Regions from separate parts of the Methylobacterium sp. CM6244 genome, predicted to be linked through region 2. Evidence: predicted binding sites of a transcription regulator. Region 2 holds the regulator's gene; each other region holds the start of a gene.
The links. The regulator LexA, encoded in region 2, represses DNA repair genes until DNA is damaged. The targets are predictions, from matches to a motif close to TGTTCNNNNTGTGTTCNG.
Positions count from the first base shown of each region.

Region 1: the regulator LexA is predicted to act here: its motif matches at 1,613-1,630, upstream of recA (recombinase RecA).
Region 3: the regulator LexA is predicted to act here: its motif matches at 7,505-7,522, upstream of ssb (single-stranded DNA-binding protein).

Region 1 is NZ_CM139247.1:4,736,253-4,746,249, forward strand. It holds gene alaS (alanine--tRNA ligase) at 1-171, opposite strand, end outside; gene recA (recombinase RecA) at 461-1,552, opposite strand; gene cckA (cell cycle histidine kinase CckA) at 1,685-4,354, opposite strand; gene flhB (flagellar biosynthesis protein FlhB) at 4,475-5,542, opposite strand; gene fliR (flagellar biosynthetic protein FliR) at 5,593-6,357, opposite strand; gene fliQ (flagellar biosynthesis protein FliQ) at 6,389-6,655, opposite strand; gene fliE (flagellar hook-basal body complex protein FliE) at 6,865-7,182, opposite strand; gene flgC (flagellar basal body rod protein FlgC) at 7,212-7,622, opposite strand; gene flgB (flagellar basal body rod protein FlgB) at 7,657-8,082, opposite strand; gene ACYQML_RS22310 (hypothetical protein) at 8,849-9,067, opposite strand; gene ACYQML_RS22315 (YoaK family protein) at 9,183-9,839, opposite strand.
Region 2 is NZ_CM139247.1:2,390,940-2,400,936, reverse strand. It holds gene frc (formyl-CoA transferase) at 1-390, opposite strand, end outside; gene oxc (oxalyl-CoA decarboxylase) at 482-2,221, opposite strand; gene ACYQML_RS11080 (GntR family transcriptional regulator) at 3,009-3,701, shown strand; gene lexA (transcriptional repressor LexA) at 4,068-4,805, shown strand; gene ACYQML_RS11070 (ComEC/Rec2 family competence protein) at 4,799-7,069, opposite strand; gene gltX (glutamate--tRNA ligase) at 7,248-8,675, shown strand; gene gltA (citrate synthase) at 8,905-9,997, shown strand, end outside.
Region 3 is NZ_CM139247.1:4,585,444-4,595,440, forward strand. It holds gene ACYQML_RS21480 (peptidylprolyl isomerase) at 1-144, opposite strand, end outside; gene ACYQML_RS21485 (hypothetical protein) at 149-631, opposite strand; gene ACYQML_RS21490 (peptidylprolyl isomerase) at 646-1,212, opposite strand; gene coaD (pantetheine-phosphate adenylyltransferase) at 1,257-1,757, opposite strand; gene gyrA (DNA gyrase subunit A) at 2,204-4,960, opposite strand; gene ACYQML_RS21505 (YciI family protein) at 5,321-5,695, opposite strand; gene ACYQML_RS21510 (HAD-IA family hydrolase) at 5,823-6,515, shown strand; gene ssb (single-stranded DNA-binding protein) at 6,806-7,372, opposite strand; gene ACYQML_RS21520 (NADP-dependent oxidoreductase) at 7,553-8,569, opposite strand; gene ACYQML_RS21525 (DUF4174 domain-containing protein) at 8,747-9,151, shown strand; gene ACYQML_RS21530 (hypothetical protein) at 9,236-9,757, opposite strand.

The DNA.
Region 1 (9,997 bases), 2.3 Mb from region 2:
AGGCCGCTTCTCGACGCCGGTGAAGACGTTCTTGAACTGCACCATCCCCGCATTGGTGAACATCAAGGTCGGGTCGTTACGGGGAACGAGGGACGACGACGGCACCACGGCGTGGTCCGCCTTGGCGAAATAGTCGAGAAAGGCCGACCGGATCTCGTTGACGCCGCTCATCGTGAAATGACTCTGTCGTGCGCTTGGGGCGGTCGAGACGACAACCCGAGGCTTCTTCGTGGCTTGCGCCCTCATAAGGAGGCCGGACCGTCGAGTCACGCCCGCTCCGCGATCGTGCGTTCCTGTTTCTTAACGCTGCACCCTTCGAACGCTCGACGGCGCTCGTCTCTGGACTTGGCGATCGACCAAAGAGCGAGCATCGGGCCGATGCGCACCGATAGAATAGTCCGAACATGAAAGAGGCCGCCGCGATGGTCCGCGACGGCCTCTTTCATGACTTACGAGGCGATCAGGCCTCGCCTTCGTCCAGATCGTCCGCCGTGGGCTTGGCGGTCTCGAGGATCTTGTCGGCCAGCAATCCCGAATTCTGCCGGATCGCCGCTTCGATCTTGTTGGCGATGTCCGGATTGTCGCGCAGGAACCCCTTCGAGTTCTCGCGGCCCTGGCCGAGGCGCTGGCTCGCATAGGAGAACCAGGCGCCGGACTTCTCCACGATCCCAGCCTTCACCCCGAGGTCGATCAACTCACCGACCTTCGAGACGCCCTCGCCGAACATGATGTCGAACTCGACCTGCTTGAAGGGCGGCGCGACCTTGTTCTTGACGACCTTGACGCGGACCTGGTTGCCGATGGCCTCGTCACGATCCTTGAGGGTCGAGATACGGCGGATGTCGAGACGCACCGACGCGTAGAACTTCAGTGCATTGCCGCCGGTGGTCGTCTCCGGGCTGCCATACATGACGCCGATCTTCATCCGGATCTGGTTGATGAAGATGACCATGCATTTCGAGCGCGAAATCGAGCCCGTGAGCTTGCGCAGGGCCTGGCTCATCAGGCGGGCCTGAAGGCCGGGCTGGCTGTCGCCCATCTCGCCCTCGATCTCGGCGCGGGGCGTGAGCGCCGCCACCGAATCGACTACGAGCACGTCGATAGCGCCCGAGCGCACCAGGGTGTCGGTGATTTCCAGGGCCTGCTCGCCGGTATCGGGCTGCGATATCAGGAGATCGTCGAGCTGCACGCCGAGCTTGCGCGCATAGACCGGATCGAGAGCGTGCTCCGCATCCACGAAGGCGCAGACGCCGCCCTTCTTCTGGGCCTCGGCGATGGTGTGAAGGGCAAGGGTGGTCTTGCCTGATGATTCGGGGCCGTAGATCTCGATCACCCGGCCACGCGGCAAGCCGCCGACGCCGAGCGCGATGTCGAGGCCGAGCGAACCGGTGGAGACGGTCTCGACCTCCGCCACCTTATCGTTCTTGCCGAGTCGCATGATCGAGCCCTTGCCGAAAGCACGCTCGATCTGGGACAGCGCGGCATCAATCGCCTTCGCCTTGTCCTTGTCCACCATCGGGGAATCCACAACTTTCAGCGCGGGCTGAGCCATTCGTCGGCATCCTTATGCATGGGGAGAGCTCAAGGCTCAATGTGCCTCGGATGCGAATGATGTACTTGTTTTGTTCTCTTTTTGCAAGATGCCGGGTGCCGATTTCGCATCATTCGGCGGGAGAACGTCGCCCTAACGGGCGATCGTCTCCTTCACCGTTTCCACGAGCTGCTTGAGGCTGAAGGGCTTGGGCAGGAAGTTGAAATCCTCGCCGTCGGGCAGGTTCTTGCGGAACGCGTCCTCGGCATAGCCGGATACGAAAATGACCTTCAGATCAGGACGGTGCTTGCGCAGTTCGCGTAGCAGCGTCGGGCCGTCCATCTCCGGCATCACCACGTCGGAGACGACGAGGTCGATGGTTTGGTCGACATCGCTGATGAGGGCCAGGGCGTCGAGGCCCGAGGCCGCTTCCAGCACCGTGTAGCCCCGTGCCGACAGGGCCCGGCTGTTGACCGCGCGGACCGGGTCCTCGTCTTCCACCAGCAGGATCACGCCCTGCCCGGTATGATCGGGCGAGGGTTTGCGCGGGGCGGATTGTCCGCCACTGCCGGGCTTTTCGAGGTCACGCGCTCCTCTGAGCCGGCTGGCGGCGATCTCCGCGTTGCTCTGCGGGGCAACGGCGACGGCGATTTCCGGAACGGGCTCGGCCGCAGGCTCGTGACGCGGCAGGTAGATCCGGAAGGCGGTGCCGCTGCCAACGGTCGATTGCACGTCGATGGTGCCGCCGCTCTGCTTGATGATGCCGAAGACGGTGGACAGGCCGAGGCCGGTCCCCTTGCCGATATCCTTCGTGGTGAAGAAGGGCTCGAAGATCTTCTCCATCACGTCGGGCGGGATGCCCTCGCCGGTATCGAGCACCTCGATCAGGACATGATCGCCCGCCGGTGCGCCGGGTTGGCGCTCGTTGGTCTCTTGGCCTTCGAGGATGTTGGCGGTGCGGATGAGCAGCTGGCCGCCATTCGGCATCGCGTCGCGGGCATTCACCGCGAGATTGACGATGACCTGCTCGAACTGGTTCACGTCGGCCTTGATCGGCCAGATGTCGCGCCCGTGCTTCAGGTCGAGATCGACACGCTCGCCGAGGAGGCGCTTGAGCAGCAGCATCAGGTCGGACAGGGCTTCGCCGACATTCATCACTTCCGGGCGTAGGGTCTGACGCCGCGAGAAGGCCAGCAGCTGCCGCACCAGGCTCGCGGCCCGGTTGGCGTTCTGCTTGATCTGCATGATGTCCTGGAAGGCCGGATCGGTCGGCCTGTGGCTGGCCAGCAGAAGGTCGGAATAGCCGATGATGGCCTGGAGGACGTTGTTGAAGTCGTGCGCGATGCCGCCGGCGAGCTGGCCCACCGTGTCCATCTTCTGGGTCTGGGCGATCTGCTGTTCGAGCTGGCGCTGCGCCGTGGTGTCGAGGGCATAGAGGATCACGCGCTCGCGGTCGGCCGGCGTGGCCGCATCCGCTGCTGCCGAGGTGTCGCCGCCGGCAGGGCTGAGCCAGACCCGCGCGGAACGGTTTCCCGGTCCCGCCAGCGCCACCTCGATCGGTTGCACCTCCACGGTCCCGTCGGCGGCCTTCACCAGGGCGCCCTCGAGGACGGCCCTGTCGCGGTCGAGCAGGGCTTCCCACATCGTCGACTCGGTGCCGAGCTCGCCACGCCCATCCGGCACGGCCTGGCGTGGGGTGCCGCCGAACAACCGGGCGAAGGACGCGTTGGCGCGGGCGATGCGCCCGGTCCGGTCGAGGGTCGCGATCGCGATGGGGCTGTTGTTGAGGAAGCGGGCGAGCCGCACCTCGGCGGCGCGTTGCGGCTCGTCGCTCTCGGCCCCGGCCGAGCGGTTGAGCACGAAGGTGCGCGACGGCCCCGGCTTGCCGTCCTGGCCGAAGGCGACGCGATGGTAGAGCCGGGTCGGCAACGGCTGGCCGTTGCGGCGCCGCAGGTCGAGGTCGAACCGGTCGGTGCGCACCTCGCCGGGCAATCCCTCGGTGGCGGTGAGCACGTCGGCGCTGGGTGCGATATCAGGCAAGCGCAGGCCGCCGGACCCCACGGTCGCGAGGTCGTAGCCGAGCCAGAAGGCCAGCGTCGCGTTCATGTAGACGATGGAGCCTGCCGGATCGATGGACAGGAAGCCGGCCGGCGCATGGTCCAGATAATCGATCGCGTGTTGAAGCTCCTGGAAGACGTTCTCCTGGCGCTCGCGCTCGTGCGTGATGTCGGTGACTGTCCATAGGGTCGCCGGGAGTCTCGGCCTCTCCACCGCGCGCACGGCGATGCGGAACCAGGCGAAGGCGCGCTCGGTCTCGCCCTGAGGCGGGGGCGCCATGCGGATTTCCTCCACGTGGCCGCGCCCGTCATGGGCTGCCTGGGCGAGGCGGTAGACCGCCTCCGACACGTCGGGCGAGCCGACGAAGACGCGTTCCACCGGCCTCAGGTTGGAGAAGGTCTCCCCGCCGGAAATACGGAGATAGGCTTCGTTGGCGTAGATGAGGCGCCCGCCATCCTCCACCACGATGGCGCCTTCGGGCGATGCGTCGACGATGGCTTTGGTGATGTCGTCGCGCCCGGTCTGTCCCGAGAGCTGGAGCGCGCCGATCGCCAGGGCGAACAGGCAGAACACGCCCGCCATGGCCAGCAGCGCGAGGAGGCCGAGGATCAGCGGCTGCGCCTGTTCGTTCGCGACGAAGGACAAGCCTACCGCCGCGCCCACGAGAAGTCCGGCGAGAACGAGGAGCAGTCCGACCCGCCCAGGCCTCTCCGACCGGTCGATGGCGCTCGACACCGGTTTCGTTGGTCCGCTCACCTCAGCCATTTCGGCGCCATTCCACCCTCGACCGATCCCGGTTAGCGCCCGGGCCGCGTCGGCAGCAAGGGTATCCTCAGGACGTCACGGACCAGTCTCGTCAAAAAAGGTGCATAAAGCGTGGCGTTTTCACGCCGCGCGGCGCTTCAGCCGCATGACGAAGCCGATCACCTCGGCCACCGCGCGGTAATGTTCGGCCGGAATCTCGGAATCGATCTCTACCGTGGCATGGAGCGCCCGGGCCAGCGGCGGGTTCTCCATGATGGGAACATCGTGCTCCTTGGCCACGGCCCGGATGCGCAGCGCCAGGGAATCGACGCCTTTGGCAACGCAGATGGGAGCCGCCATCCCGGCTTCGTAGCGCAGGGCGACGGCGTAGTGGGTGGGGTTGGTGAGAATGACCGTGGCGGTCGGGACGTCGGCCATCATGCGCTTGTTGCCCCGCGACGCGCGGATCTGCCTCATCCGGCCCTTCACCTCGGGATTGCCCTCGCTCTCCTTGTGCTCCTGTTTCATCTCCTCCTTGGTCATGCGCAGCTTCGAGCGCCAGCGGAAACGCTGATAGAAGGCGTCGCCCATGGCGATGACCACGAACATGGCGAGCATGCCGCCGAGAAGCTTGAGGGCGATGCCCAGGATGGCAGGCAGCATCGCCGCGGGGTCGAGCCGGGCGAAGACCTCGAGCCGGTCGCGCTCGTTCCACAGGATGGTGCTGGCGACGACCCCCACGAGCATCAGCTTGGCCAAACCCTTGATGAACTGGACCATGGCCTCCACGCCGAAGATGCGTTTGACGCCGGCCATCGGCGAGATGCGATCGAATTTCGGCAGCAGGGCATCGGTGGAGAAGACCAGGGGGTGCTGGACCAAACCGCCGGCGAGGCCTGCAATGACCACGAGGCTGACGGGAATCAGGAGCGCCTGGCCGCAGATCAGCAGCATCCGCATCCCCATCTCGGTATAGGCGGTGGGGTCGGAGGGGACCTGATGCGCGTTCATCAGGAAGGCGCGCAAGCTGACGAGCAAATCCTTGGCGATCGTTCCCGATGCCACCAGCAGCGCCATCGTGAAGGCGGACAGGATGAAGAAGGTGTTGACCTCGATGCTGTTGGCGACGTTGCCCTGCTCGATCGCTTTCTCGATGCGCCGCTGAGTCGGCTCTTCTGTCTTGTCTTCCTGATCGCTGTCGTCGGACATGGCTCAGCGCTCCCCTGTCCGCTGTCTCACAGGTCCTTTCGACACTGCCGTCACCGCCCGGTCAACTCGCCGAGATAGCGGCCGATGTCGTCGAGGAAGACACCCATCATGATGCCGAGGCTGCCGAACAGGATCAGCATGCCGATGAGGACGGAGGCCGGCACCGCGATGAAGAAGACCTGCATCTGCGGCATCAGGCGCGAGAGCACACCGAGCCCGACATTGAACAGGATGCCGAACGCGATGAACGGCGCCGAGATCTGGACCGCCAGGAGGAAGCCCCGCGCCATCGCCCGAAGGGCGAGCTGGGCCGCCTCCCCCATGGCCAGCACACCGCCGGGCGGCAGCATCACGTAACTTCGCCCGATGGCGTCGAGAGCCACGTGGTGCAGATCCGTGGCGAGGATGAGGGTGATGCCGAGCATCATCAGGAAATTGCCGAGCGCCGCCTGTTGGCCGCCCTGCGTCGGGTCCACGGTCATCGCGTAGGACAGGCCCAATTGCTGCGAGACGATGACGCCCGTGGTCTGCAATGCGGCCAGCACCATGCGGACGGTGAGGCCGAGAACGAGCCCTGTCAGCAATTCGCCGATAAGAAGCGAGATCAATCCGGGGGCCGCGAGGGTGGCGCCCTGCATCGGCAGGAGCGGGCGCACCATCGGGAACAGGATCAGCGAGACCAGCAATGCGAAGGCGAGGCGGATCCGCGGCGAGACGGATTGTTCTCCGAGCCCCGGCAGCAGCATCATCAGCGTGCCGATACGCGCGAAGGTGAGCAGGTAGGCCGCTGCGATGCCGGGCAGAAGCAGGTTCATGACCCTGCATAGCAGCGCCCGGCCCGGCGCGTCACCCGCCGGACACGATGCGGGCGGCGATGCGGGTCATGTAGCCGGCGAGCGCATCACCCATGAAGGGCAGCATGAAGAGAAGCGCTGCGAAGACCGCGACGATCTTGGGCACGTAGATGAGCGTCTGTTCCTGGATCTGCGTCAGCGCCTGGAGCAGCGAGACCACGAGACCGACGACCAAGGCGACGATCATCAGCGGTCCTGCGACCTTGAGAAAGACGAAGATCCCGTCCCGGGAGACGTCGAGGATGGCAAGGCCGGTCATGGAAGTGAGCTCGCGGATTGTTTCGGGGCGGCGGCAATGTCGGCCGGCATCTCATCTGCGCCCTCATCCTGAGGTGCCGGAGCAGAGCGGAGGTCTCGAAGGAGGGCTCCAGTTCGCTCGCCGGGCTCTGGAGGGCTCCTTCGAAGCTCGCTGACGCGGGCACCTTATGATGAGGAGGCGGGTAGGAGGGCAACGAAAGGCGGTGGCGACTAAATCTGCATCCGCATGATTTCCTCATAGGCGGAGATCACGCGGTCCCGGACGGCGACCAGGGTCTGGAGTGCCGTCTCGCTCTCCGCCACGGCGGTCACCACATCGACGACGTTGGCCTTGCCGCCCGCCACTGCCAGGGTTTGCGCATCGGCCTTGGCGCCGCTCTCGCCGATCTTGTCCAGGGCCGAGGAAAGAAGCGACGTGAAGCCGCCATCCGCTGCCGAAGTCGGGGCGATCTTGGGCGCGCCGCCCTTCATGCCGCCGATATTCTGGACGGCGGCGTAGGCTCCTGCGGCGAAGGCGTTGGTCGGCATGGCGGCGGACTTTCGGAGGGAGAGGAGCGTCAGGCCTTGAGGATGGCGAGGGTGGCGTTGATCATCTTGCGGGTCGCGGTGACCATGTTCAGATTGGCCTCGTAGGAGCGCTGGGCCTCGCGCATGTCCATGTTCTCGATCAGCCCGTTGACGTTGGGCATCCGCACTTCACCGCGCGCATCGGCGCCGGGATTGCCGGGATCGTATTTGGTGCGGAACGGAGAGGGATCGCGCCTGACCCGCCCGGCCTCCAGCATCGACGCGCCGGTCTCCCGGTCGATGTGCTGGGTGAAGGTCGGGATCTTGCGCCGATAGGGTTCGGCGCCGACCGCGCTCGGGGCCGAATCAGCATTGGCGATGTTTTCGGCGATGATCCGCATCCGGCCCGACTGGGCCTTTAGCCCGGATGCGGCGATGGTCAGGGATTTGAGGAAGTCCACGGCAGGTTCTCCGCAAGCTCAGAGGGCGGGACGATCAGCGCTTGCCGATGGCGATCTTCAGTTTGTCGAGGCTCTTCTGGTACATCGTCGCGGCGAATTGATATTCGGCCTGGTTGTCACCCGCCTTCATCATCTCCTCCTCCAGGTTCACTCCGTTCCCGCTCGGCCTGATCTCGAAGCCATTGAACCGGCGGGGATCGGCACCCGGTCCTTCGGGACCGCCGTTCAGGGCGATGTGGGCCGGGCTGGTGACCGCGAGGCCCGAGTTGCCGCCCATGGAGCCTGCCGGCTGAGCGAGGTCGCCGGCTCCGTTGCCGAAGCGCGGGCTCGCGAGATCACGCGGTTTGAAGCCCGGCATGTCGGCGTTGGCGACGTTCTCCGAGAGCAGCTTCTGGCGCGTCTGATGCCATTGCATCCGGGTGCGGAGCATGGACAGGATGGGAAGGTCGGTGACGGACACGGTGCTCGAAGCCCCTCGGCGCCGCCGGAATCTCCCGGAGCGCTGGGCAAAATCTGCCGCCTCCATGGTTAATGTTCGGTTAAGAACATTCCTGGACGCGACCGGCGTTCGGGGCGGAAATTTTGTGTTAACGAAGTCTTAAGGAAGAATGCCTGACCAAAGGCTGACCGGGAGATCGGCTCCCGCACGCGCCGCCCAATCAAACCGAGTTAGCAGAAAGCTTTGATACGGCCTGATGTGCCGTTCGTGAACGATGACGGGTCCGTTTTCGCTCCTCCTCCAACACATAGCTGAGCTTTACCAGGACCATGGGACATCCCCCGCCTCTGCAGAACGGATTATGCCAGATGGCCAGACGGAGGCTGATATTATAAATTTACATTTTTACTGATTAACAGGCTGCCTGGATTTCGCTTGCGCCCTTAGGGTTCTTATTTCGGCTGGGCATAGTGTATTCGCTGATCAACAGATTTAGTCTCTTCGTTCAGGCGAGGACGAAGAGCGCCATTTCGCAATGAAATAAATGGCAGCCATAATCAGCAGAATCGGGATGCTAAACCATAGCCATCCCATATCCGGGTAATGGCTGCCCGCTGGGCTGGGGGCCGGTTGGGTCCGACCCGCTTCGGTATGTGGTTGGTCTACGGATTGTGCGAGTGAAGCAGTCGTAGTCACCACCCATATTGCTGGGGTAAGTCGTCTCGCCTTGGACATGACGGATCACTTTCACGCTGACAGTTGCGAGGACGCGACAGCCGGACGCTGATCAGGGGGTCGGTACGGCTTCATCCTGCTCGACCGCGTTGGTTATCTCGTCTCCCGTCATCCATTGCACCCCTGCGGGAGAATGAATGGCATGCGCGAATAAACCCATTTGAAGTTTCGTTTTGGCGGCTGCCAGGGCCTTCTCGGAGCTTTCATGCTCCTCGTGGTTCCATTGCCCGCCGGCTCGGTTGGTGCTGTCGCCCCATTGCAAGATCCACATCGCGTGCTCCTTCTTTGAGGATCAATCCTGCAATACCCCCGGCTGGTTCCGCGTACGGTGTCGGACAGTGATGGGTCGGCAATCAGATTGACCTTCGGCCTCTCTCAGCCGTCCTTCAGGCTCGAACCCGATGCGTCCTTGCGAAGAGCGCGGCCAGAGCCGCGAGGCAGGCCGTCAATCCCGCCGGGAAGATCAAGGCGAAGATACCGATCGCGCTGTAGACGGCGGCACCGCCAATGGCTCCGATCAGCAGGGCCAACCAAACTGCGGCATCACCAATCCAGCCCAGCGGCGGTCCCGTCTTCGTGAAGGCAGCGGCGATCTTTTGACCCAGGCTGAACAGCGCCCCAGTGATGAACGTCGTTCCCGCTCGGAAGCCCTGCACCGAGCCGAGAACCGCGTTCTGTGCGCCCATGGCGAGAGCCAGGAAGAACGACACCAGACCTAAATCAGGCAGTTGCAGCCCGAGGGCGAACGCTCCGAAGACCAGGATGGCCTCGTAGGTCAAAACGATCGTCGTCTTCCAAGGCGCGGGCGTGACGATCGACAGGCCGCTGGCAATGGTCGACCCGAGCAGGAACGTGGCGATCAGGACTGCCGGTTTTACGATGCCGTCCACCGCACCGTGAGAGATCGACACCCCCATCTGTGTGGTGTTGCCACTCATGAACGATGTGTAGAGCCCGGTGAGCTGAATGAACCCGATGGCATCGATGTAGCCCGCCAGCCCGGTGAGCAGCAGGCCGAAGGTAAGTTGCGACGGTCGGTTCAAGATCCCGCTCTTTGATACGCCCACACGGTTCGCGACGCTGCCGGTCTACCTTGCCGTCCTGACGGCGTCTGGCGCAAGAGCCGAATGGGTGCGGCTCCCGACACGTTAGAACAGGTCGCCGGGTGATGGGCCGGCTGGACTATTGAAGGACGCCGTTG
Region 2 (9,997 bases):
GGCGCCCGGCCCGAAGCCCTTCACCGAAGCGAGGATCATGCGCGGGTTAGCTTCATGAATCGTCTCCCAGGTCAGTCCCATCCGGGCAAGCGCGCCGGGAGCGAAATTCTCCACGAGAACGTCACACTCCTTCACCAACCGCCACATCACCTCGATCCCCTTGGGGTTCTTGGTGTCGAGCGTGATGGAACGCTTATTGTGGTTCAACATCGTGAAATAGAGGCTATCCACATCGGGAATGTCTTGGAGCTGTTGGCGTGTGGCATCGCCGACGCCCGGACGCTCGACCTTGATCACGTCCGCGCCGAACCAAGCCAGGAGCTGGGTACAGGTCGGGCCGGACTGGACATGAGTGAAGTCGAGGATCTTCACGCCTTCGAGGGCATTCATAGGACTCTTCCGCGTTGAAGGGCGTTCGGCGGATATGGGCGCCGGCCGCCCCGGCGTCGCTGACGCTGAAGCGGCCGGACGGACCGACGGCCTACTTCTTCTTTTTGACCGCGCTCTGCGGGTTGAGGCTGCCGATATTGCCGCTTTCGGTGCCGGCCTCCGGGTCGATCACCGCGTTGATGAGGGTCGGGCGGCCCGAGTCCATCGCGGCGTTTACGGCCTGGGAGAGCTCGTCCGGCGTCGTCGCGTTGACGCCCACGCCGCCGAAGGCTTCCATCATCTTGTCGTAACGGGAATCCCGGACGAAGACAGTCGTTCCTGGATCGCGGCCGGTCGGATCCGTATCGGTGCCGCGGTAGATGCCGTTGTTGTTGAACACGACGATACAGACCGGCAGGTTGTAGCGGCAGATCGTCTCCACCTCCATGCCGGAGAAGCCGAAGGCGCTGTCGCCCTCCACCGCGAGGACGGGCTTACCGGTCTCGACAGCGGCGGCGATGGCGAAGCCCATGCCGATGCCCATGATGCCCCAGGTGCCGACATCGAGGCGCTTGCGCGGCTGATACATGTCGATGATGCCACGGGCGAGATCGAGGGTGTTGGCCCCCTCGTTGACGAGGATGGCGTCCGGACGTTCGGCGATGATGGTCTTCAGCGCGCCGAGTGCGCCGTGGAAATCCATCGGCGTCGAATTCTTGCGGAGCTTCGACGCCATCTTGGCGAGGTTCTCTTCCTTCTTGGCAGAGATGGCATCGGTCCAGGATGCCGGCGGGGCCTGCCAATCGCCCTTCATCCCGTCGAGAAGCGCGGTGACACAGGAGCCGATATCGCCGACGACGGGCGCCACGATCTCGACATTGGAGTCCATCTCTTTCGGCTCGATGTCGATCTGGATGAACTTCTTCGAGCCGGGCGCGCCCCAGGTCTTGCCCTTGCCGTGGGAGAGCAGCCAGTTGAGGCGCGCGCCCACCAGCAGGACGACATCGGCCTCCTTGAGGACGAGCGAACGGGCAGCACCCGCCGATTGCGGATGGGTGTCGGGCAGGAGGCCCTTGGCCATGCTCATGGGCACGTAGGGGATGCCGCTGGTTTCCACGAGAGCCCGAACCTCGTCGTCGGCCTGCGCATAGGCCGCGCCCTTGCCGAGCACGATGAGGGGGCGTTTGGCGCTCTTCAGGACATCGAGTGCGCGCTTGATCGCGGAGGGGGCCGGCAGCTGGGCCGGGGCCGCATCGATGACCTTGACCAGCGACTTGGCGCCGGCATCGGCCTCCATCACCTGAGAGAAAAGCTTGGCAGGTAGATCGAGATAGACGCCGCCGGGGCGGCCCGAAACTGCGGCCCGGATGGCCCGCGCGACGGCAATGCCGATGTCGGCGGCGTGAAGAACGCGGAAGGCGGCCTTGCACAGGGGCTTAGCGATGGCGAGCTGGTCCATCTCCTCGTAATCGCCCTGCTGGAGATCGACGATCTCGCGCTCCGACGAGCCGGAAATAAGGATCATCGGGAAGCAGTTAGTCGTGGCGTTGGCCAGGGCCGTGAGGCCGTTGAGGAAGCCAGGCGCGGAAACCGTGAGGCAGATGCCGGGCTTCTTCGTCAGGAAGCCCGCGATGGCGGCGGCGTTGCCGGCGTGCTGCTCATGGCGAAAGGAGATGACCCGCATTCCTGCGGCCTGGGCGAGGCGACCGAGATCGGTGATCGGAATGCCGGGCACGCCGTAGATCGTGTTGATGTCATTGAGCTTCAGCGCGTCGATGACGAGGTGGAAGCCATCGGTGAGTTCCGGCTCGGCCGAAACGTCGACATCGATTCTCTGGGCCAAAGCTGACATCGTGTTCTCTCCCTGGTTCTTTGACGTTTTATTTTGATTGGCGGTCCGCAAAGTCGGCGAACCGATGACGTGAACTTTTCCGCTGCGGGATTTGGTTCTCTCGTGCAGCGCAAACCCGATTGTGATGCGGCTTCGGAGACCGCGGGATTCCTCGACGTTAAATCGACGTCCTGGCAGTGACTTTGGAGTTGGCGTTGCAGTGAAGTCGGCCAGCGTGACGTTTCATTCTCCCTCGACGGGGCGTGGATTTTCTTCAACGGGAATCCAAAAATTTATGATCTCTTTGGGTATTCCGCGCAGCTTAATCTTTGCGGTGACTTGATGGGGTCGATGGTGGACACAACCAAATCGCCATGTTTTATAATGCCTATCGCCAGTCGAGCGGCGTTCGCCGGCTGGCGATCCCGCGCCTGCCTCGAACAGAGAAGACGCTTTGACCCGATCTAGCAGTCGAAAACTGCTGTAAGCCCTCCGACCCGATAGGCAATTGGTGGCATACCAAATACCAACTGTCAAACGGATTTGCACGATTGTGCCGATCAGCATCGGATCGCTCGAACGCGAGGCTTCGCATGGCCGGTCGACACGGGAAGAATACAACTCCTTCCTTCATGGTAATCGGAAGTCTGCTCTTCGAACCGTAGCGAGGAAAGCGCCACTCAGCTTATGTTAAGAGCTTTGAGCGGGCCGAGGCATTCCTTGTATTTCAAACGCGAGTTTGGCATGCTTCACACCAAGTGTGCTCGCCCGCGTGTGCGAGTTTAAATTATTCTAGGTGGCATGAAAAATGGTTAAATCCGACACATTTCAAGTAAAGCCTATCGTTGCGACTTCAAGCTTGCGTGCATTGGCTTATGACGCGCTCAAAGAAGCAATCACGAACATGAACATTTATAATCAGCGTGAAGAGGTTCGCCTGGATGAGCGAAAGCTGTCCTTGAACCTTGGCGTGAGCCGCACCCCTGTGCGCGAAGCGCTGACGGTATTGGAGCAGGAAGGCTTCGTGCGGTTCGAGGCCCGTCGCGGTGTCTTCGTCATCAAGAAGTCGAAGAAAGAAATTGTCAGCATGATCCAGGCTTGGTCTGCCTTGGAGAGCATGGCTGCGCGCCTCGCCTGCGAGCGTGCCACCGACGAACAACTTCTCTGCCTGCGTGAGCACTTTCCAGAATTCTATGAAGGACGCCCGTCGGATCATCTCGACGAGTATTCGGAAGCCAACATTCGCTTCCACCAGAAGATCATTTCGCTCGGCCAGTGCGACGTGATCAAAGACATCACCAGCAACCTGCTGATGCATGTCCGCGGTATTCGCAACACCGCGCTGCGTCAGGGGGAACGCGCGGCCAACTCGATCAAGGAACACGTGGCGATCATCAAGGCATTGGAAGCGCGCGATGCAGATCTGGCGGAACGCCTCGTGCGCGAGCACGGCCTCGGCCTCGCCAGCCATGTCGAGAAATATGGTGACTATCTCGACTGATCGACGCTGCCGCCAGAGTACCCGCCATATCGCATGGCTCCCCGGCCGTCGGTGACCGACTAAGTCATCGGCGGGGACTGGGCGCGCGGCTCCGCCGGACACCGCGAAGGCCCGCCATACAGTGGCGGGGTAAGCCCCCGCGGCACGAAGCCCCTTCGGATGATTGAAGGGCCCGGCGGGTGATACCGGCGGACGCCAAGCCGGCCCGCGGTAAGGCCGCTTGAGCGGAACATTGCACCTCAGGAACAAACTCTACCACCGGGTTAACGGAACCCTTGCAGAACACTTGCGGAACGTCTACCGTGTTCGTGTTTTGTTTCAGCGGCGTTAGTCGCGGCCATTGGCTTCAGTGGAAGAGTGATCTGTATGTTGACGCGTAAGCAGCTGGATCTTCTCCAATTCATCCAACAACGGATGCAGGAGAGTGGTGTCCCGCCCTCCTTCGACGAGATGAAGGACGCCCTCGATCTCAAATCGAAGTCGGGGATCCACCGGTTGATCACGGCCCTCGAAGAGCGCGGATTTCTGCGTCGTTTGCCGAATCGCGCCAGGGCGATCGAAGTGATCCGGATGCCTGAGAGCCTGACCGGTGCACCGGCGTCGAAGCCCGCTCCCGCCGGTGAAGTTCGCCGCTTCACGCCGAGCGTCGTCGAAGGCGGTCGGTCCAAGGCGATGCCGTCCCTGCGCCAGCCAACGACCCAGGCCCAGGACGAGAGCGGAAGGTCGATCACAATCCCGGTCATGGGACGGATCGCGGCCGGCACGCCGATCTCCGCCATACAGAACCAGAGCCATTCCGTGACGCTATCACCGGACTTCCTGGCCGGCGGCGAACATTACGCGCTGGAGGTCCGTGGCGATTCGATGATCGAAGCGGGTATCCTCGATGGTGATCTTGTCGTGATCAAGAAGCAGGACACTGCGAATACGGGCGACATCATCGTTGCCCTCATTGACGATGAAGAGGCCACATTGAAGCGCCTGCGTCGCCGCGGTTCCTCCATCGCTCTGGAAGCGGCAAACCCAGCCTACGAGACGAGGGTTCTGGGTCCGGATCGTGTTCAGATCCAGGGGCGGCTCGTCAGCCTGGTCCGTCGTTACTGAAGCCCGTCCGACTGCGTTTCGGATGACGGATCGCCGTCGTCGCCCTCGGGTTCTATGGGTTTCGGACTTGGTCCCGATTCCTTCGGAGGCGAAGGGGACGGCGTGACGACAGCGACCGCCCGCCGCCATGGCGGACGAGAATGAGGTTGGTGGGCGGACGTGACCTGCGGTCCTTCAGGGCCGAAACGGATGGCGGTGGCGCCGCGTAGGGCTAGGTATGCGCGATCGATGACGAAGCCGGCCCGGCAGTCTTTGGGAGCGTCACGGCGGGCGATGATCACACTCGCCCGTTCGCAATCCTCCGCGAAGGCCCGCTTGTCCTTGACGAGGGCGACGATCCGACCCGGTCCTAACTCGACGACGCATCCGACGGTATCGCATCGGCTTCTCGGCGAGGCTGCGACGGCGGCGACTTTCCGCGAATCGCCATCCGCCTTGAGCCATTGTTCGAGGACGAAGGCCGGCGGGCTGCCGAGAATGCTCAATCGGCCGTCCCCGTCGCGGAAGGCTGCACCGCCACCCTCACGGTCGATGTAGACGTCGTAACGCGGCGGCATGGTAGCGAGCACGACACCGAGAGCGGCCGGAGCAAGGCCGATCCAGCGTAAGCTCGAGACGGGAAGTGTCAGCAGGAGCAGAGCGAGAGCAAGCAGGCAGAGTGCCGTGCTGCCATAGGCCGGGACGACGAGCGTGGCGTGTCCGAACCCGCTGATCCAGCCGGAGATCGTGAGCATCCCGCGTACGGCGAGCCCCATCGCCCACCAGACCGGCTGGTCCAGTGCGAAGGGATAGGCGAGGATCCCAAGAACCGCCGCCGGCATCACCGCCAGGGAGACGAGGGGCAAGGTCAGGGCATTGCCGACGATGCCGAAGGGCTGGACGGTCTGGAAATGATAGGTCGCGAAGGGCGCCGTGGCGATCTGGGCGATCAAGGTCGTCGCCAGCGTGCCAAGGACCGCGACAGCCAGAAACCGCCAGGTTCGGGCCAAGAGGCCCGCACCTTCGCGTGGCGGCATCCAGCGATTGAGCGCACCGGCGCAAGCGATGAGGCCCGCAACCGCGCCGAACGACATCTGAAAGCTCGGGCCGAGAATCCCGTCCGGCTCGCGCGCGAGGGCGATGAGGGCAGCGAGCGCGAGGTTTCGCATGCTCAAAGCCGGGCGATCTACCAGGATCGCGCCGAGCATCACCAACGTCATGATGAGCGAGCGTTCGGCAGCGATATCCCAGCCCGAGAAGACGCAATAGGCCGTGACACCCACCATGGCGAAGCCGGCGGCGATCTTCTTGATCGGCCAAACCAGGGCGAGCCCCGGAATGAGGGCGAGCAGCGCGCGGACGAGCCAGAACACGACGCCGGCTGCGAGCACCATGTGGAGGCCGGAAATCGAGACGACGTGGTGAATTCCCGCCGCACGCAGAACCTCGTTGGTCTCGGCATTGATGAGGCCGCGCTTGCCCGTTACGAGGGCGGCGGCCACCGCGCCGGCCTGCCCGCCATTGGCGTCGGTGATGCGCCGGGTCAGCGCGTTGCGGGCGTCGTCTACGGCGGCTGCCAGCGCTACCGAGCGGGGCAAAGGCCTGGGCGGATGCTTGACGTCGATCTTGCCTACCAGGGAACCGACGGCACCGATCCCGCGAAAATAGGCATCCCGGGCGAAATCATATCCGCCGGGGCGGGCCGCGTCGGGCGGCGGCAGGAGCCGTGCCGTCGCCGAAATGAAATCGCCGGGCTTCAGCGCAAGGGCCTTCTTGTAGGAAACGCGGACCCGCGTGGGCCGGCGATCCGGCGGGAGGTTGGCGAAACTCTCCACGAGAACGATCAGGCGGGCGCCGACTTCCCGTTCGTCGAGGGCTTCGACCAATCCGGTGAGCGGGGCAATCGTCGTCCGGGCCAGGACGGGTGCCGCTACGACCTGCATCCTCAGGGTGGCGGCCGCGAAACCCAGGAAGGCTACGGCAAGTCCGAGAACCAATGCCAAGGCCACGGGCCTCGAACCGAGGCGAAGTGCGAGGGCAGAGAGTGCGGACGCGACGAGGAGGGGTGCTGCCAGCGCAGGCTGACCATCCGTGGCGGTGAAACAGACGAGGATGCCAAAACCGAACGTGACGGCAAGCCAGGGAAACAGGCGCCTCTGTTCGGATTCCTGAACCAGCCCGTCGACGATCCAGCGTCTAATCGCGCCGATCAGGATCGCGGGTGAGCGTGACGAGGCCAAGGCGGCACCCGTCGCACCCGTGGCTCGCGCACTGGCCTGCGCCATCTCCGGCTGCGTCTCTCCTCACGGCTCACGAAGCGCGAGAGATGCCGCCCGCGCGAAATCGTCCCCGTTTCGCGACTCGGCGCCACGCTTTCTTAACGTCATCGAAAACGCATGCTACATGCGCCGATCCGGGCCGGTCGATCCGCCCTCTCATTTCACGCACAAGTTTAACCGCCCGATGTCGTCACCCGTCGTTACGCGCTTTGCCCCCTCCCCTACGGGGTACCTGCATATCGGGGGAGCGCGCACGGCGCTCTTCAACTGGCTTTATGCCCGTCATTTCGGCGGCAGAATGCTGCTGCGCATCGAGGATACCGATCGGGAGCGCTCGACCCAGGGCGCCATCGATGCGATTCTCGACGGGCTCCGCTGGCTCGGGCTCGATTGGGATGGGGACGTCGTCTACCAGTTCGCCCGCGCCGCGCGGCACCGCGAGGTAGCGGAAAGCCTGCTCGCTTCGGGCAACGCCTATCATTGCTACGCGACGCCGGACGAACTCACCGCCATGCGCGAAGCCGCGCGGGCCGAGGGACGTCCCATGCGCTATGACGGGCGTTGGCGCGACCGCGATCCTTCGGAGGCACCGGCGGGCGTGAAGCCGGTCATCCGCCTGCGCGCCCCATCCGAGGGCGAGACGGCGGTGGAGGATCAGGTTCAGGGCCGCGTGACCTGGGCCAACAAGGATCTCGACGACCTCGTCCTGCTCCGTTCCGACGGCAATCCGACCTACATGCTCGCGGTCGTCGTCGACGATCACGACATGGGCGTCACCCATGTGATCCGTGGCGACGACCACCTCACGAACGCCGCACGGCAGGGCCAGATCTATGATGCGCTCGGTTGGTCCGCGCCCATCATGGCCCATATCCCGCTCATCCACGGTGCTGACGGCGCCAAGCTCTCGAAGCGCCACGGCGCGCTCGGGGTCGATGCTTATCGCGACCTCGGCTACCTGCCCGCCGCCTTGCGCAACTACCTCGTCCGCCTCGGCTGGAGCCATGGCGACCAGGAGGTGTTCTCGACGGAGGAAATGATCGCTGCCTTCGATCTCAAGTCGATCGGACGCTCCGCTGCCCGTTTCGACTTCGCCAAGCTCGAGAACCTCAATGGGCTCTACATCCGCGGCGCGGAGGATGCCGTGCTGATCGATGCGATCGAGACGATCCTGCCGGCCCTCGCCGCCGATCGCGGATTGCCCACGACCCTGTCCCACGAGCTTCGTGACAAGCTGCGGGCGGCGATGCCCGGCCTGAAGGAACGCGCCAAGACCCTGGTCGAGCTTCTCGACAGCGCCTATTACCTCACCGCCTCCCGGCCGCTCAATCTCGATGACAAAGCGAAGACGCTGCTGAGCGAAGAGGCCCGCCAGCGCCTCGCCGCGATCTTGCCGGCTCTCGCCGACCTGCCGGAATGGAACGCGGCCTCGACGGAAGGCGCAGTGCGCCGGTTCGCGGAGGAGAACGCACTCAAGCTCGGCCTGATCGCGCAGCCCCTTCGGGCCGCGCTGACCGGGCGCGCGACCTCGCCCCCGGTTTTCGACGTCATGGCCGTACTCGGACGGGAAGAATGTCTGGGCCGCCTGGCCGATCAGACGGCGTCCGCCTGATCGCATGCATCGAACCGGTGACAGATCGGCCCGGTTTTCGCTTCAGCGATAGCGTGGAGAGGGGGATCGGTTGAAGGCGGTGGGCCGATCCGCTAACCCGATAGATGTGTGAGCACTTGCAGCATAGGTCTGCCCGTGCGCTCCGGGCCGAAGTGGTGGGTGTCGCCATGCGGACCGGCGCTCCCCTCTGCCAAGGTCTGCCTTCTGCCAAGAAAGGGTCCACGTCTCCATGAGCGCCTCCAGCACGATCTCCGTGGGCGACAACCAAGTCGAGCTTCCGATCAAGACCGGTACGATCGGACCTGACGTCATCGACATCGGCAAGCTTCACGCCAAGACCGGCATGTTCACCTTCGATCCGGGATTTACTTCCACCGCATCCTGCGAATCGAAGATCACCTATATCGACGGCGATGCCGGCGTGCTCCTCTATCGCGGCTACCCGATCGAGCAGATCGCCGAACAAGGCGACTTCCTCGAGACGTGTTACCTGATGCTGTTCGGCGAATTGCCGACGCCCGCCCAGAAGGCGGATTTCGACTACCGGGTCACGCGCCACACCATGGTGCACGACCAGATGAACCGCTTCTTCCAGGGGTTCCGCCGCGACGCCCACCCGATGGCGATCATGGTCGCCTGCGTTGGCGCGCTCTCGGCCTTCTATCACGACTCGACCGACATCTCGGACGACAAGCAGCGGATGATCGCCAGCTTGCGCATGATCGCCAAGATGCCGACGCTCGCGGCGATGGCCTACAAGTATTCCATCGGGCAGCCATTCGTTTATCCGAAGAACGACCTCGATTATACCTCGAACTTCCTGCGGATGTGCTTCGCGGTGCCGTGCGAAGAGTTCGTCGTCAACCCGATCTATGCGCGCGCGCTGGACCGGATCTTCATCCTCCACGCCGATCACGAGCAGAACGCCTCGACCTCCACCGTTCGTCTGGCCGGTTCCTCGGGCGCCAACCCCTTCGCCTGTATCGCCGCCGGCATCGCGTGCCTGTGGGGCCCCGCGCATGGCGGCGCCAATGAAGCAGCGCTAAAGATGCTGGAAGAGATCGGAACGCCCGACAACGTCGCGAAATACGTCGCCAAGGCCAAGGACAAGAACGACCCGTTCCGGCTGATGGGCTTCGGTCACCGCGTCTACAAGAACTACGATCCGCGCGCCCGCATCATGCAGAAGACCACGCATGAGGTGCTCAGCCAGCTCGGCATCAAGGACGATCCGCTTCTCGAAGTCGCTGTGCAGCTCGAGCAGATCGCCCTGAAGGACGAGTACTTCATCGAGAAGAAGCTCTACCCGAACATCGATTTCT
Region 3 (9,997 bases), 2.2 Mb from region 2:
GCGGTGGAACGGCACGCCGTCGTAGAATCCCTGACCCGCCAGCGTCTTGAGACGCTCGACATGGTTGGGGGCGAGATCCGGGCGCAGCCCGATGACGACGCGGCCCTTGGTGGTTTCGAGGATGAGGGTTTCGGTATCGGCCATGGGGTCAGACTCCTTGTCCCTGGGGACCTTGGTAGATGAACCGCAGGGCGATCGGGCGCCCCGCGATGGCGGCGCCGAGCGCCGGCGTGATCGCGACCGGCGTGCAGCGCCGGATCGCGTCGAGGGTCGAGCGGGTCAGGATATCCCTGCCGCGCTGATCGGCATTCTGCATCGAGAAGGTGATGCGAGGCTCGCCGATGACGGACCCGTCGCGGCGGAGCGCGAAACGGGCGGTGATCTCGGTACGCGGGAAGCCGGCGAGGCCCTGCGGTATTTCCCAACAGGCCGCGAGTCGGGGGTAGAGCTCTTGAAGCGTGTTAGCCGGACTCGTTGCGATGCCGCCCTCCGGGGCCTGCACCGTGGAGCGTAGGGACGCGGGCGGCGTCAGGGGCAGGCCGGACGCTGCCAGGGCGGCTCCTGCAAAAGCCGCCGCGAACGGGATGGCGACCGCCGACGCGACGACGGCGAGGCGCGTCGGGCGCCTCACTGTCGCGCCTCCGCTCATTTCGCGCCTTGGGCCATCTGCATCTTCACGATCTTGTCGGGGTTTTGGACCGCGCCGCCCGGAGCGCCCGCGGCGGCCTTCTTGATCTTGTCGACGACGTCCATGCCGGAGGAGACGAGCCCGATAACGGTGTACTGCCCGTTCAGGAACGGTGCATCGCCGAGGCAGATGAAGAACTGCGAGTTCGCCGAGTTCGGATCCGACGAGCGGGCCATGCCGAGCGTGCCGCGCCGGAACGGCGATTGCGAGAATTCGGCGGGGATGTTCGGCAGGGACGAACCGCCGGTGCCGTTGCCCTTCGGGTCGCCGGTCTGGGCCATGAACCCGTCCATGACGCGATGGAACTTCAGCCCGTCATAGAAGCCCTTCTTGATGAGGGTCTTGAGCTGGGCCACGTGCTGCGGCGCGAGATCGGGGCGCAGCTCGATGGTGACGCGGCCATCCTTGGTGTCGAGATAGACCGTGTTGTCGTCGGCGGCCCGTGCCACGGGCGCGAACCCGATCATGGCGGCGAGGGCCAGGGACAGGAAGGCGGTCCGCCGATGGAGGGTCCGATGAGTCATGAGGGGGCGGTCTCCGGTCCGTTGAAAGAGGGGGATGGAAGGGATCAGGCTTGCGTGAAGCGCGCGGCGAGCCGTTCCGCCACGAGGGGAGGAACGAAGGGCGAGACATCGCCGCCCATGGCCGCGATCTGGCGCACCAGGGTGGCGGTGATCGGCCGGACGCCGGTGGAGGCGGGCAGGAACACGGTCTGCACCTCCGGCGCCATGGCGCCGTTCATGCCGGCGAGCTGCATCTCGTAGTCGAGATCCGTGCCGTCGCGCAGGCCGCGGATGAAGATGCTGGCGCCCGAGCGCCGTGCGGCCGACACCGCCAGATCGTCGAAGGTGACGATGTCGAGGCTGGCGCCTTCGGCCTCCGCCAGGGGGGCGCAGGTCGCCCGCAGCAGATCCGCCCGTTCCTCGGGCGAGAACATGGGGGCCTTGCCCGGATGCACGCCGATGGCGATCACCAGGTGCTGCACGAGCCGGCATGCCTGACGGATGACGTCGAGGTGTCCGTTCGTGACCGGATCGAAAGAGCCAGCGTAGAGCGCGGTGCGGATCATCACCGGTGGGCGTAGAGCATTTCGCCTCGAAACGGAACCGCCCGCGACCATCCCGGCCCGATAGCGAATCCTCCCGGCTAGGGACCGACGCACGAAAAAGGGCGGATGCCCCGATGGAGCGCCCGCCCGAAGTTTCGGTCTTCGAAGTCTGGTCGACGACGTCCGGCTTATGGATTCGCCAAGCGAAGTGCCGGAACGTCAGAGCCTTTTCGCAACTCCACGCTGCGCCGAACGTCTCGTTCGGTCCGGCGCGGATCGTGGAGCGATATCTCTCTGAGGCTGAACTTATCGGTGCATCGCGGCGCCGGATATGACTTGGCTGCAACACCGAAGATTAGTGACCGAAACGAGAATGCCGGCCAAGTCTTGCGACTCGACCGGCATTCCCCGCGACAATGTTCAGACTGGTCTCGAACGATTCCAGACCGGCCTGAACAGGGCCGTCTTCAGGTGGCGTCGCCTGCGGGATCGATTGCCGTCACCTCTCCGGCATCGTCCTCACCTTCGCCTTCACCTTCGATATGCTCGACGGAGACCACGCGCTCGGTCTTCTCGGTGTTGAACACCGTGACACCCTGCGAGGCGCGGCCGACGATGCGGATATCGTCCACCGGCACACGGATGAGTTGTCCGGCATTGGTCACCAGCATGATCTGGTCCGAGGGCTGGACCGGGAAGGAAGCGACGAGGTTGCCGTTGCGCGGGTTGACCCGCATGGCGGTGATGCCTTTGCCGCCGCGACCCGAGATTCGATACTCGAAGGACGAGCTGCGCTTGCCGAAGCCGCGCTCGGAGAGGGTGAGCACGAATTGCTGGGCCGCGCCCATTTCGGCGTAGCGCTCCTGGGAGAGAAGCGGCGCATCGGTGGCGATGTCCTCGGAATCGGCATCGCCGCCCTCGGTGTCGCCGATCACGGCCCGCTGCATCTTCAGGAAGGCACCGCGCTCCTCGGGCGTCGCATCGAAGCTGTTGAGGATCGTCATCGAGATGACGCGGTCGTCCTGCGCCAGGCTGATGCCGCGCACGCCGGTGGAATCGCGGCCCTTGAAGACGCGGACATCCTCCACCGGGAAGCGGATGCACTGGCCGGCTTGCGTGGTGAGCAGGACGTTCTGGTCGGCGCGGCAGATCTCCACGTGGACGATGTGGTCGCCCTCGTCGAGCTTCATGGCGATCTTGCCGGCGCGGTTCACCTGCACGAAATCCGAGAGCTTGTTGCGCCTCACGCCGCCGCTGGCGGTGGCGAACATGACGTCGAGCGTCTCCCAGGAGGCTTCGTCCTCGGGCAGCGGCATGATCGTGGTGATGCGCTCCGTGCCCGCATCCACGGCGAGGATGTTGACCAGCGCCTTGCCGCGCGCGTTGGGGGCGGCCATCGGCAGGCGCCAGACCTTCTCCTTGTAGACCTGCCCCTGGTTCGAGAAGAACAGGACCGGCGTGTGCGTGCTGGCCACGAACAGGCGGGTGACGAAATCCTCGTCGCGGGTGGACATGCCGGAGCGGCCCTTGCCGCCCCTGCGCTGGGCCCGGTAGGTCGAGAGCGGCACGCGCTTGACGTAGCCGGCATGGGACACGGTGACGACCATGTCCTCGCGCTGGATCAGGTCCTCGTCCTCGACGTTCGAATCCCAGTCGAGGATCATGGTCTTGCGCGGTGTCGCGTAGGCTTCGCGGACTTCGCGCAGCTCGTCCTTGACGATCGTCATGATGCGCAGGCGCGAGCGCAGGATGTCGAGGTAGTCGGCGATCTCGTCGGCGAGCTTCTGGAGCTCGTCGCCGATCTCGTCGCGGCCGAGAGCCGTGAGGCGCTGCAGGCGCAGGTCGAGGATGGCGCGGGCCTGGATCTCCGAGAGACGGTAATTGCCGTTCTCGTCCACGCGGTGGCGCGGGTCGTCCACCAGGGCGATGAGCGGCGCGATGTCGAGGGCCGGCCAATGGCGGCCCATCAGCGCCTCGCGGGCGGTGTTCGGATCGGGCGAGGTGCGGATGAGGCGGATGACCTCGTCGATATTGGCCACCGCGATGGCGAGGCCGCACAGGACGTGGGCGCGCTCGCGGGCTTTGCCGAGCAGGAACTTGGTCCGCCGCGAGACGACCTCCTCGCGGAAGTCGACGAAGGCCGTGAGCAGGTCCTTCAGGTTCATCAGTTCGGGGCGGCCGCCGTTCAGCGCCACCATGTTGCAGCCGAACGAGGATTGCAGCGGCGTGAAGCGGTAGAGCTGGTTCAGCACCACGTCGGCCATCGAATCGCGCTTGATCTCGATGACGATGCGCATGCCGTCGCGGTCGGATTCGTCGCGCAGGTCGGAGATGCCCTCGACCCGCTTCTCCTTCACCAGCTCGGCGATCTTCTCCATGAGAGTCGCCTTGTTCACCTGATACGGGATCTCGGTGAAGATCAGCGCCTCGCGCTCCTTGCGAAGCTCTTCCACATGGGACTTCGCCCGCATGATGACCGAGCCGCGGCCCGTGGCGTAGGCCTGCCGCACGCCGGCGCGGCCGAGGATCGAGCCGCCGGTGGGGAAGTCGGGGCCGGGGACGTATTCGGTCAGCTGCTCGATCGTCAGGCCCGGCTCGTCGATGAGGGCGATACAGGCGTCGATGAGCTCGCCGAGATTGTGCGGCGGGATGTTGGTGGCCATGCCCACCGCGATGCCGCCCGCTCCGTTGACGAGGAGGTTGGGGAAGCGCGCGGGCAGAACCTTCGGCTCCTCGCGCGACTCGTCGTAGTTCGGCTGGAAGTCGACGGTGTTCTTGTCGATATCGGCGAGCAACGCGTTGGCGGGCTTGGCCAGACGCGACTCGGTGTAGCGCATGGCCGCCGGCGGATCGCCGTCCACGGAGCCGAAATTGCCCTGCCCGTCGATGAGCATGAGCCGCATCGAGAAGTCCTGGGCCATGCGGACCAAGGCGTCGTAGATCGATTGGTCGCCATGCGGATGGTAGAGACCGATCACGTCGCCGACGATGCGGGCCGACTTGACGTATTTCCGCTCGGGCAGGTGCCCGCTCTCATAGGCCGAGTAGAGGATGCGCCGGTGCACCGGCTTCAGGCCGTCCCGCGCATCGGGCAAAGCCCGGCTCACGATCACGCTCATGGCGTAATCGAGATAGGAGCGGCGCATCTCGTCGGTGATGGAAACGGGCTTGATGTCCGAGGCGGGCGGCGTCGCGCCGGCGCCGGTATCGTCTTTCTCTGCCAAGGTCTTCGATCTCTGCCTGTGACGGTCCCGGCGGGCCGGGTCCGCGTGGAGCGACGGGCGCTACGGAAAGTGGGGGGCGGGGCGTTCCGCGTGGCCTCGAAAAGGCCGGCCGCGTCACGTCCTGGCTCGGACGTCCTTCATACGCCATCCGGTGCCGCTGCGCCACCGCCGGACATGTCGCGACGACATCGACAAACCCCATGCGTCGCAAGCGCTTGCGACGCCGATTTCAGCGCATGAGCACCGGTTGTTTCCCGGCCTCTTCCCCGAATGGGTGGAGGCGCGGTGGAACCCGATCCGGGGCCCATGTGGGAGTATCGCGAGGCGGCCTGCAATGGTGGGGTCGGAGCCTCGTGCCCCTCACCCCGCCGCAGCGCCCGCGAAATCGGACATCTCGTAGAGCGGCCGGATCTCGATCTCGCTCGGGCCGGGCATCGGGTTGGGACAGCGCTTCACCCAGTCGAGCGCTTCCTCCATGTCCTTCACTTGCCAGAGCCAGAAGCCGGCGACCAGTTCCCCGGTCGAAGCGAAGGGGCCGTCGCTGACGGTGCGGGAGGCGCCGTCGAAGGCGACCCGCTTGCCCTTGGCGGACGGGTGCAGGCCCTCGCCGGCGAGGAGGATGCCCGCCTTGGCGAGTTCCATGTTGAACTCGCCCATGGCGGTGAGCAGGTCGAGGGACGGCATGATCCCTGCCTCGCTGTCTGTGGTCGCCTTGACCAGAACCATGACGCGCATCGATTCGCCTCCCCTGCTCGATCGAGCCCATGGAAGCACGCCAATGCGGTGAATGTGAACTGGCGGAGCGCGAGGCCGGTTACCTGACGCGACTGATCCCGCAGCACCCATCCACAGGGGCAATCTCATGCTCACTCGCCCGAAAGCCGTCGCTTTCGACATCATCGGCACCGTGTTCAGCATGGAGCCGATGCGGCCCGCCTTGGTGGCGATGGGCTTGCCGCCCCTCGCCCTGGACTTCCTCTACACCGCCGGCCTGCGGGACATGTTCGCCCTGGCGGCGACAGGCACCTTTGCGCCGTTCCAGTCCGTGCTGTCGGGGTGCCTGGACGAGGTGCTCGCCATGCACGGCCTCTCCGCCTCGCCGGAGGACAAGACGGCTTTGCTCGGCATGATGAAGGCCCTTCCGCCGCACGAGGACGCCAAGGCGGCATTCGAGGTTCTGGCCGATGCCGGCATCCGGGTCTTCGCGCTGAGCAACGGCGCAGCCGCGACCACGAGGGGATTGCTCGCTGCGGCCGGCATGGAGGGGCTCGTCGAGCGGGTTTTCTCCATCGAAGAGGTGAAGCTCTCGAAGCCGCGCCCCGAGGTCTACCGCCATGCCGCGCGGGCCGCCGCCCTCGCCCCGAGCGAGATGGCGATGATCGCGACCCACCCTTGGGACCTCCACGGCGCCAGGATCGCCGGCCTCATGACAGGCTATGTCGCTCGTGGCGTGCCGTACTCACCGGCCCTCGAGGCGCCGGATCTGACCGGGGAAACCCTGCTGGAGGTCGCATCGGAGATGGCGCGGCTCGGGCCGTCGCAACCCGACGCCTGATGCTTACCCCCTGATCGGGCACCCGCCGGTCTGCTCGGTCAGCGGCTGCTGGATTCACCCATCTCCTCGACGCCTGTTCCCCCCTGTTCATGGAGAGGCGATATGAGGCGCGACGTGCTCTCTCACCTGGATGGAGAGAGTTGTGGCGAGGTGTGGTCCATATTCGAAAAGGTCACACACCTCACCCTGTCCCTCTCCTTCCAGGAGAGGGGACCCGCGCTGCTCGCGAGATGTGTGACTCTCGTAATGCGTCCCGTCTGACGGATGCCGTTGACGGGAACGGCAGATCCCTAGAACGGGATATCGTCGTCGAGGTCGTAATTGGGCTTCGACGAAGCCGCCGCCGGCCGACGCTCGCCGCCCGAGGAACGGCCGCCGCCGTATTCCCCGCCGCGATCGCCACCCCGGTCTCCCCCGCGATCCCCGCCACGGCCGCCGCCGTAATCGCCGCCGCGGCTGATCTGGCCGCCGCCCTCGTCGTCGGCGCCCATCTCTCCACCGCCGCTGCGGCCGTCGAGGAGGGTCAGCTCACCGCGGAAGCGCTGGAGCACCACCTCGGTGGTGTATTTCTCGACGCCGGACTGGTCCGCCCATTTCCGGGTCTGGAGCTGGCCCTCGATATAGACCTTCGAGCCCTTACGCAGGTACTGCTCGGCCACGCGGGCGAGGTTTTCGTTGTAGATCACCACCGAGTGCCACTCGGTCTTCTCCTTGCGCTCGCCCGACGCTTTGTCCTTCCAGGATTCGGACGTGGCGATGCGCAGGTTGACCACGGGATCGCCGGAGGCGAGGCGCCGGGTCTCGGGGTCGCGCCCGAGATTGCCCACCAAAATCACCTTGTTGACGCTGCCGGCCATGCCGCTCTCCTCTCGATCGATCTCACTGACGGAAGGGCCTCACACGCCGTCCGTCCCGTTCGCCCTTCATGAACTTCGGACAGGCGGCCCGCAATCGGGAGGGCGAATTTGTCCCCACCGATCACAGGTCGATGTTCTATCTTTGTTCGTTTTGGCGCGCAAGGATCGCGCGCTTGGCCGTCACGCGATCCGCACCAGCATCTTGCCGAAATTCCGCCCTTTCAGCAGCCCGATGAAGGCCTCCGGTGCCGCCTCCAGTCCGTCGACGATGTCTTCCCGATGCTGGATGCGCCCTTCTCTCAGCCAGGTTCCGACCTCACTCAGGAACTCCTCCTCCTGGTCGGCGAAATCCCACACGATGAAGCCGCGCAGGGTCAGGCGCTTGGTCAGGATGGCGCGCATGACGACGGGGCTGCGGTCCGGCCCCGGCGGCAATTCGGTGAGGTTGTAGCCCGAGACGAGGCCGCAGACCGGAATGCGGGCGAAGTCGTTGAGGAGCGGCAGTACGGCGTCGAACACCGCGCCGCCGACATTCTCGAAATACACGTCGATCCCGTCGGGACAAGCGGCGGCAAGCGCGCCGGGCAGGTCGTCGGTGCGGTGATCGACCGCCGCGTCAAAGCCGAGCACGTCGGTGAGGTAGGCGCATTTCTCAGGACCGCCCGCGATGCCGACGGCGCGCGCGCCCTTCAGCTTGGCGATCTGGCCGACGAGGGAGCCTACCGGCCCGGCAGCGGCGGCGACCACGACGGTCTCGCCCGCCTTCGGCTGCCCGATGGTGAGGAGGCCGGTATAGGCGGTCATGCCCGGCATCCCGAGGACGCCGAGCGCCGTGCTGACCGGCGCCGCTTCGGGATCGAGCTTGCGCAGCCCCTGTCCCTTGGTGACCGCGAAATCCTGCCAGCCCCCGAAGGCGGTCACCACGTCGCCCTCGTGGAAATCCGGATGCCGCGAGGCCACCACCTCCGATACGGTGGCCCCGACCATGGGCGCGCCGATGGCGACAGGCTCGGCATAGGATTTCGCCGCGCTCATCCGTCCGCGCATGTAGGGATCGAGGGAGAGGAGGCGGTTGCGGAGCAGCACTTCCCCCTCCCCCGGCGTCGGTGTGCGGCTCTCCTCGAGCCGGAAATGCGCGGCGGTCGGCTCTCCGTGCGGACGGGAGGCGAGGACGATGCTGCGGTTCACGGCGACCATGATCTGACGCTCCGGTTGTGATGACGAATCCGCTGAACGGGCGTGCGGGAATCGAGGGACATTTCGACAAGGCCGATCTGGCTCGGGGTGTTCCCGTCGCAGGGCCGGGGCACCGCCCGCGCCGAGCGGCGTTGACGCCCATGGGCACATGCCCGTCACCCCGATCGGTATACCCGGATGACCCGCCCGCTTCTCCTCGCCAGTATCGCTGCCATGTCCGGCCTTGCGTCGCAGGCGCTCGCCGAAGATCCCCTCGCCGCCCATCGCTGGACGTCGCGCGTTCTGGTCATCGTCGCTCCGGACGGTGAAGATCCGCGGATCGAGGCGCAGAGACGCGAGGCGCGGGCGCGACGGGCGGATTACGCGGAGCGCGACCTCGTCGTGGTGGAGGCGATCGGGACAGGCGCCGAGGCCAAAAGCATCCGCAACCGCTTCGGGATTGGGGAGCGGGACTTCCGTGTCGTGCTGGTGGGCAAGGACGGCGATGCGAAGCTCGTCGAAGCCGCCCCGATCCCGGCCCCCCGCCTGTTTTCCACTATCGATGCCATGCCGATGCGCAAGGACGAGCGAGGCCGGCGATAGCGTATGGGTTGGCCGAGGGGGCAACGAAAAAGGGACCGCCGAGGCGGTCCCTTTCCTATTGAAGTCATCTCGAACGAGACCGGCTCAGTAGCAGCGCTCGACCAGGACCCGGCGAGGTCCGTAGGGAGTCCAGCGGGTGCGCGGGACGGTGTAGCATTCGCCACCGTAACCGCCGTATCCGCCATAAGCGACCGGGGCGTAACCATACCCGTAGGCCGGGTATCCGCCATAGCCACCGTAGCCGCCATAGAGCCCGCCAGCGGCGAGGCCGAGGCCCACACCGAGGCCGAGGCCGCCGAGGCCGTAGCCGTAGCCACGGCCGTAACCGCCGCGCCAGCCGTAGCCGCGATGCCCACCCCAGCCGCCGCGATAGCCGAAGCCCGCGCTCCGGAAGCCGCCGCGATAGCCGCCGAAGCCACCGTGACCGAAGCCCCCGCGGCCGAAGCCGCCATGGGCGAATCCACCGCGTCCGAAGCCGCCATGGCCAAACCCGCCACCATGGCCGAATCCGCCGCCATGGCCGCCCCAGCCACGGGCTTCCGCCGTCGCCGGGATCATCGCCAGAGCGCCGACCATCGCGGTCGCTGCCAGAACAATGCGTTTCATCGTCTTGTCTCCAAAGACAGGTTCTTGTCCCCAGTGGTTGCAGAACGCCCCGGCTCCGCAAAGGGTTCATGGCGCATTTTGTCCCGCACCGGCCGTGCCGATCACAGCTCGGTGAGACGGGCGACCGTCACGCCTTGAAAACGCCTCCGGTTTCGGGCGAGGACACCCCGCGCCACGCCGTCCGCATGGGACGGCGGACGGTTCGTTCGCCCCGGGATTCACCGATGACGTCAACGCGAC